2 regions of the Nocardioides sp. NPDC058538 genome follow, and region 2 is predicted to be linked to the other one. Evidence: riboswitches for the same ligand, from Rfam matches in the RefSeq annotation. Region 2 holds a riboswitch; the other holds the start of a gene.
What was found. A riboswitch is a leader RNA that binds a small molecule or an ion and turns the genes downstream of it on or off. The one in region 2 is predicted to bind thiamine pyrophosphate.

Region 1 (3,742 bases), on a different contig from region 2:
CGTCCAGGACGGAACGTACCCGCCGCTCGGCCACCGAACGGGACCGGCGCGTCACCGCGAAAGCGACCAGCAGCCCGAGGGCCAGCGCGACCAAGGAGGCTTGCACCGCAACCGCCAGCGAGGTCATCAGCGCGGTCGTGACCGGCACCGGCAGCGGAGGGTCGAACCCGGGAGTCTGCAGGGCCGCGTAGTTCCCGAGACTCCACCGGTCATCGTCTCGCAGCGACCCGAGCAGCAGGGCGAGCAGCGGCCCGGCGACCAGCAGGACCAGCACCGACGTCGACAACAGAGCCGGGATGTCTCGCAGCGAGACCCGCCGGCGGCGTACGACGACCCGGGACTGCGCGGGATCCGGCACCGAGCGCAGTCGGCCGGCCACGACCAGCAGCCCGATGACGACCACCAGCTGGAGCACCGACAGCACCGCGGCACCGGGAAGGTCGAACAGCGTGAAGGTCAGCTTGTAGATCTCGGTCTCGATGCTGTTGTAGCGCACCCCGCCGAGGGTGAGCACGATCCCGAACGCGGTCGCACAGAAGAGGAAGACCACCGAGGCCGCGGAGACGATCGCGGGACGCAGCGCGGGCAGGGTGATCGTCCACAGGACCCGGGAAGGCGACGCTCCGAGAGCGGCAGCGGCCTCCCCGGGGCGCGGGTCGAGCGACTCCCAGGCCGCCCCGACCGCACGGATGACCACCGAGGCGTTGAAGAAGACCAGCCCGAGGATGATGGCCGTCGGCGTCCCGTCGAGCCCCAACCCGGCCAACAGCCCGGCCTCGCCGATGAGCTCGCGGAAGGCGACACCGACGACGACGGTGGGAAGCACGAACGGCACCAGCAGCCCCGCCCGGATGATCCGCTGCATCGGAAAGCTCAGCCGATAGAGCGCGAAGGCGGCCGGCAGCCCGAGCGCGACGCTCAGCACCGTCGCCAGCCCCGAGGACCACAGCGTGAACCAGAGCGCGCGCTGGATCTCCGGGCGCCCCAGGATCCTGGTCACGACCGACGGATCGAAGGATCCTTCGAAGAACAGGCCGCGCTGCACCATCCCGATGACCGGCAGGACGAAGAAGACCGCCAGCACGGCCACCGGGAGAGCGGCGAGCGCGACCAGGGTCCCGATTCGCCGGGTCACAGCACGACGGGTGGAGCTCACTGCGCGATCGTGTCACTCCAGGTCGCCAGCCACGCTTCCCGGTTCTCGTCGATCTCCTCAGGCTCCACCGAGAGTGGCGAGGTCGGCTGCTGGGCGAACTTCGCCCAGTCGGCAGGCAGTTCGACGCCGGAGGAGACGGGGAACACGTACATGCTCTCCGGCAGTGCCCCCTGCACGCTGTCGGAGAGCATGAAGTCGATCAGCGCCTTGGCGCCTTCGGGGTGGTCGGCGCCCTCGAGCACACCGGCGTACTCGACCTGTCGGAAGCAGGTGTCCAGCAGCGCCTTGGTCGTCGTCTTGCCGTCCTTGACGGTGAAGGCCGGCGAGGAGTCGTACGACACGACGATCGGTCGCGTCCCCTTGCCGCCGCCCTGGGTGAAGTCTGAGTAGTAGGCCTGGTCCCAGCCGTCGACGACCTTGGTGCCGTTGTCCATCAGCTTGCCCCAGTAGTCGGCCCAGCCGTCCTCGCCGTACTCGGCCACGGTCGCCAGCAGGAACGCCATCCCCGGCGTCGACGTCGCCGCACCCGGCGTGACGAAGAGATCCTTGTACGCCGGCTCGGCCAGGTCGTCGAGCGACGTCGGCGGCGTCAGCTTCTTCGCGGCGAACCACTCGGTGTCGATGTTGACGCACACGCTGCCGTTGTCGACCGGGGTGAGGAAGTGCTTCTCGTCGCCCGGGAGGTTGAACTCGTCGACCCCAGCCGGGATCGTCTTCGGCGTGTAGGCCTCCAGCGCGCCCTGGTCGATCGCGCGGCTGGCGAAGGTGTTGTCGACGCCGAAGACCGCGTCACCGTCGGGGTTGCCGGTGTCCAGGGCGATCTTGGTGGTCAGCTCGCCACCATCGCCCGCGTGCCGGATCTCGGCGGTGTAGCCGGTCTTCTCGGTGAACTCGGCCAGCACCTCCTTCGGCAGCGTGAAGCTGTCGTGGGTCAGCAGCACGACGGTCTTGTCGTCGGCTCCGCTCGACGGCTCGGCGTCCGGCTCAGCGGGGCTGCCCCCGCACGCGGACAGCAGCAGCGCCGAGATAGCAGTGGCAGCGATGGCAGGCGTACGCATGCGCATTCCTGACTCCCTTCGCCGGTATCAACCGGAGCAGGTTCGGAGGGTCTGCGGCGCTGTTCGCCGCACTCTCAGGCCTTCCGGCCTCCCCTGTCTGTTCCCGCCAACACTACTGGTTGCGAGAATCCACCCATGACCGACGTCGCCATCTCGTCCTTCGACGACCTGTCCCCCAAGACCGCGTACTCCCTGTGGCGGCTGCGCCAAGACGTCTTCATCGTCGAGCAGGACTGCCCCTACCTCGACCTGGACGGCCGTGACCTCGAGCCCGGGACGCGTCACGTGGTGCTGAGCGACGGCGACCAGCTCGCCGGCACCGCCCGCATCCTCGACGACGGCGACGTATGGCGGATCGGCCGCGTCGTCCTCGCCCCCACCCACCGCGGCAAGGGCCTGGCCGACGTGATCATGACCGCCGCCGTCGAGGCCGTCACCGATCGCGACGTCGTCCTCGACGCTCAGACGCCGCTGGCCGGCTGGTACGCCAAGTTCGGGTTCGTGAAGGACGGCGAGGAGTTCCTCGAGGACGGCATCCCGCACACCCCGATGCGGCTCACGCGCTGACAGGGGCGAAGAGCACGCTCGCCTCGGTCTCCTCACGGGTCGCCTGACCGCGGGCGGCCAGCAGCTCGAGATGGGCCTTGGTCTCCATGACGGCGAGGCCGGCGTTGAAGAAGTCGAGCTCGGCGAAGGCGCGCTCGTGGCGGGTCCAGCCGAGGTCGTTGGCGACCTCGAGCGCGGAGCGTCGACCAGCCTGCAAGGACGCCAGCGACTGGGCCAGCCGCGACTCGTGGTGGGCCAGGAGCTCGTCGACGCGGGCGTGCGAGGAGGTGGCGACCGGACCGTGAGCGGGCAGCAGCCGCAGGTCTGGCAGGGTCCTGACCTTGGTCAGCGAGGCCATGAAGTCGCCGAGCGGGTCGATGACCGGCACCGGCTCGAAGCCGATCGACGGTGTGATCGTGGGCAGCACGTGGTCGCCGGCGAACAGGACCGAGCCGGCCAGGTCCGCATAGACGTAGTGGCCCTGGGTGTGGCCAGGGGTGTGCACGGCATCGAGGTCACGCCCGGCCACGTCGAGGCGTACGTCGCCCTCCAGCCACTGCGAGGGCATCCGCCAGTGGGAGAGATCGGGCGCGGGCGGCGGGTTGGCGGCCCACTCGGCGGCCAGCTCGTGCGCACCGGCGTACGCGAGCAGCCGGTCGGTCGAGACCCAGCCGTCGAGATCGCCGTTGGTGAGCTCGAGCGTGGCCCGGTCGCCGGCGCCGAGCAGCACGTCCGCGCCGAACTCCTGACCGAGGACCGAGGCGAGCGTGTAGTGGTCGCGGTGTACGTGGGTCACGAGGAACCGCCGGATGTCACCGAACTCGAAGCCGAGATTCTTCAGCCCGGACTCGAGCGCTTCCCGCCCCTCGGTGATCGCCCAGCCACCGTCGACCAGCGAGAGCCCGTCGTCGCCCTCGAGGACGTAGATGTTGACCGCCTTGAGCCCGTCCATCGGCAGCGGCAGCGGGATCCGGTGCACGCC
Region 2 (3,742 bases):
TGAGCGGCGCCAGCAGGACCCCGTTGCGGTAGGCACCCGCGGCGAGCACGACGCCCGGCTCGTGGGTCGGGCCGACCAGGGGGAGGTTGTCGGCGGTGCCCGGGCGGTCCCGCGAGGTCACCTCCACCACGCTCGCGCGGTCGAGCGCCGGCACCACCCGGCGGGCGGAGTCGAGCAGCCGCCACACCCCCTCGACGGTCGGCAGCAGCGGACCGTCGCGCTCCTCGGTGGTGGCCCCGATGACCACCTCGTCGCTCTTGATCCGCGGCACCACGTAGATCTGCTCGCCGTGCGCCCAGGCCCGCACCGTCCGCTCCACCCGCTCCTGCGTCCGTACGCGCACCACGTCCCCGCGCACCGGGCGGATGAGGGAGGAGTACGGAGCGGGCAGTTGGGCTCCGGTCGCGATGACGGTGAGCGTGTTGGTCTCGACACGCCTCCGCCTAGCTGCTCCGGCGGCTCGACCAGCGGATTCGTCGAGACCAACACGGTCCCCGACTCGTTCGAGCAGGGACGCGACGACGGCACGCGGGTCCACCGAATGGTCCTCGGCGAGGAAGGCCCCGCCGGCGACGCGGCCGAGTCCGGGCTCGCGGGCGACCAGCTCGCGGCGCAGGAGTCTTTCGTAGGAGACCCCGGCGAGATCGAGCACCGAGAGCTGCCGCTCGACCTGCTGGACGTCCCCGGCATCGACACCGACCAGCAGGGTCCCGCGGGTGTGCACGGCAACCCCGAGCCTGGCGGCGAAGTCGGGCCAGAGCGCGAGGGAGGACAGGCAGAGCCGGGTCAGGTCCTCCTCGCCGTACCAGGCCTCACCGGCCGGGCTGAGCATGCCGGCCGCGGCGTACGACGCACCCGAGCCCGGCGCCGGATCAACCACCGTGACCTCGTTCCCACGACGGATCAGCTCGTCGGCCACGGACAGCCCGACGATCCCGGCACCGAGGATCCGCACCCGCATCAGCCGACCGCTTCCACGAGCTCCTTCGCGGCCTGGAGCGGATCGGGTTGTCGCCAGAGCCCGCCGATCACGGCGACCCCGTGAGCGCCGGCGGCACGTACAGCCCCGGCGGAAGCCGTCGAGATCCCGCCGATCGCGATCAGCGGGAGGACATCGGCCGCCTCGGAGACCGCGGAGACCCCCAGCGGATCGGGAAGCCCGGCCTTGGAGGTGGTGGCGAAGACTGGTCCGAAGCCGGCGTAGTCAGCGCCCGCGGCGGCGGCCGCCTCGACCGCAGCACGGTCCCGGCAGGTCGCGCCGATGATCAGCCCCGGCGCGGCCGCGTCGGCGATCCGCCGGGCCTCCGCGAGCGGAAGGTCGGAGGCGCCGAGGTGGACGCCGTGCGCACCGGACGCGAGCGCCACGTCGAGCCGGTCGTCGACGACCACACATGCCTCGTACGCACCCACTCGCTCGATCACGGCCGCCGTCAGCGCGAGCAGCTCCCGGGTGGTCGCGGACTTGTCTCGGACCTGGAAACCGGACACACCGGCCCCTGCGAAAGCGGGCAGCAACTCGAGGTCATCCTGCGAGGAGACCAGAGAGAAAATACGTGGAAGAGGCACAACCAATCACTTCCTTCGCCGGCATGATCCGGATCAGGTGTAACGGTCGGAGCGGCCTTAGCTCCCTCTCAGCCCGCTGCCGCGGACTCCCGTGTGGACGTCTCCGACCATAGCGCGCACCACCGAGAACCCCCAGCCCTAGGCCCATCCAGCGGGATACCTCTGGTAGGTCGAGATCCGCGGCGCCGTCGCCCCGTCGCCCCTGACCCCCCGCGGCGAGCCGATCGTGTCGATCGACGATCGCGGCGCGCGAACGTCTGGCGCCGCGATGTGACGTGCCCTACAGTCTTCCCTGAGCGATTGATTCTGCCGATACAAGCGTTGATTCGATCATAAACGATCACTCAGGCCGTGTCGGCCCGACCTCGACTTCGGAGCGAAGACATGCAGACGACGTCCATCACCACGCCCGACACCAAGCTCGCTACCGGGTTCTCCCGGCGCAGCGTCCTGGGCTCCGCCGCCGCAGTGGGCGGGGCCGCCCTGGGCATCGGCGCCCTCACCGCCGGCGCCACCCCGGCGCGGGCCGCCGGCCAGCGCACCATGGTCAACCAGGCCTTCGAGGCGCACGAGATCGTCCGCATCGGACTGATCGGCCTTGGCAACCGCGGCTTCGGCATGGCCCGTGGCTGGGCCGACATCCCCGGCGCGCAGGTGGTCGCGGTGTGCGACATCCGCGCCGACCGCGCCACGCGGGTGGCCGACGACCTCGTCGCGCGCGGCAAGACCCGCCCCAAGGAGTACGGCGGCAAGCGTGGCTCCTTCAAGCAGATGCTCGACCGTGAGGAGCTCGACCTCATCTACATCGCCACCCCCTGGGAGTTCCACTACGACCAGGCGCGGACCTCGATGCTGGCCGGCGCGCACGTCGCTGTCGAGCTGCCGATCGCCACGCAGCTCAACGAGCTGTGGGACCTCGTCAACACCTCCGAGATGACCCGGAAGCACCTGCTGCTCGCCGAGAACTGCAGCTACGGCCGCAACGAGCTGGCGATGCTCAAGATGGCGCACGAGGGGGTCTTCGGCGACATCACCCACGGCGCCGGCGGCTACCTGCACGATCTGCGAGCCCTGCTGTTCAACGACGGCTACTACACCGACGACTGGCGGCGCCTGTGGCACACCCGCAGCACCGCCAGCTTCTACCCGATGCACGGCCTGGCGCCGATCGCTGCCGCGATGGACGTCAACCGCGGCGACCGAGCCGTCACGCTGGCCGCCACCGCGACCGCGCCGCGGGGCCTGGCCGACTACCGCGAGCGCTTCGTCCCCCGCGACCACCGGTCGTGGAAGGAGGAGTACATCAACGGCGACCGCATCAGCTGCGAGATCACCACTTCCGGGGGTCGCACCATCAGCGCCGAGCACAACGTGAGCCAGCCCCGGCCCTACAGCCGCATCAACAGCATCGAGGGCAGCCGCGGCCTGTTCGAGGACTACGTCGGCGGCGACTCGACCGGCGCCCGCGTCTACGCCGAGCCGTTGCACAGCGGCGACACCTGGCGCGGCTTCAAGGCGCTGCGCCAAGAGTTCGACCACTGGCTCTGGAAGGAGCTCGAGGACGACGCCTCCGGGAGCGGTCACGGCGGCATGGACTACATCCTGCAGTGGCGTCTCATCCAGACGATGCGCGCCGGGCTGGTCCCCGACATCGACGTCTACGACTCGGCCATGTGGTGCTCACCGGTCCCGCTGAGCGTCGAGTCGCTGGCCAAGAACGGCAAGCCGGTGGAGATCCCCGACTTCACCCGGGGCAATTGGCGCAAGCCGAGGGTCGGCCTCGACTCGCGCCAGACCGAGATGCCCCCCGTCCCCTGATCCCTACCGACCTCACCTTCCGAAAGGCACCTACCATGGTCGCTCCGTCGTTCATCGCCCGCGCGGCTCTCGCGCTCACGATCGCCCTCGGCGGTCTTCTGGTGGCCCCCGCCGCCACCACAGCGGCACCGGCAGCGGCTGAAGCGACCACGGACACGGTCGGTGTCACCATCGGAGCGGTCGACCTCGACGGGCCGGCCATCGTCGAGGTGCCGGTCACCGTCCGCAACCAATCGACGGCGGCGCTGCGCAAGCTCACGGTCTCGCTCCGGGGACCGGTGGGCTGGCAGGTCGCCCCTGCTTCGCGGTCGGTCTCGGGAGCCGTGAAGCCGGGCGCCAGCGCCACCGTCACCTTCTC

Region 1: linked by a shared signal. The riboswitch ahead of ACFWQC_RS00875 (thiamine ABC transporter substrate binding subunit) and the one ahead of thiE (thiamine phosphate synthase) in region 2 are both predicted to bind thiamine pyrophosphate.

Annotation. Positions count from the first base shown of each region.
Region 1 is NZ_JBHXNY010000001.1:169,232-172,973, reverse strand. It holds gene ACFWQC_RS00880 (ABC transporter permease) at 1-1,156, opposite strand, end outside; gene ACFWQC_RS00875 (thiamine ABC transporter substrate binding subunit) at 1,153-2,214, opposite strand; TPP riboswitch at 2,211-2,319, opposite strand; gene ACFWQC_RS00870 (GNAT family N-acetyltransferase) at 2,350-2,781, shown strand; gene ACFWQC_RS00865 (MBL fold metallo-hydrolase) at 2,771-3,742, opposite strand, start outside.
Region 2 is NZ_JBHXNY010000006.1:109,777-113,518, forward strand. It holds gene thiO (glycine oxidase ThiO) at 1-961, opposite strand, end outside; gene thiE (thiamine phosphate synthase) at 961-1,566, opposite strand; TPP riboswitch at 1,560-1,669, opposite strand; gene ACFWQC_RS07775 (Gfo/Idh/MocA family protein) at 1,951-3,384, shown strand; gene ACFWQC_RS07780 (NEW3 domain-containing protein) at 3,420-3,742, shown strand, end outside.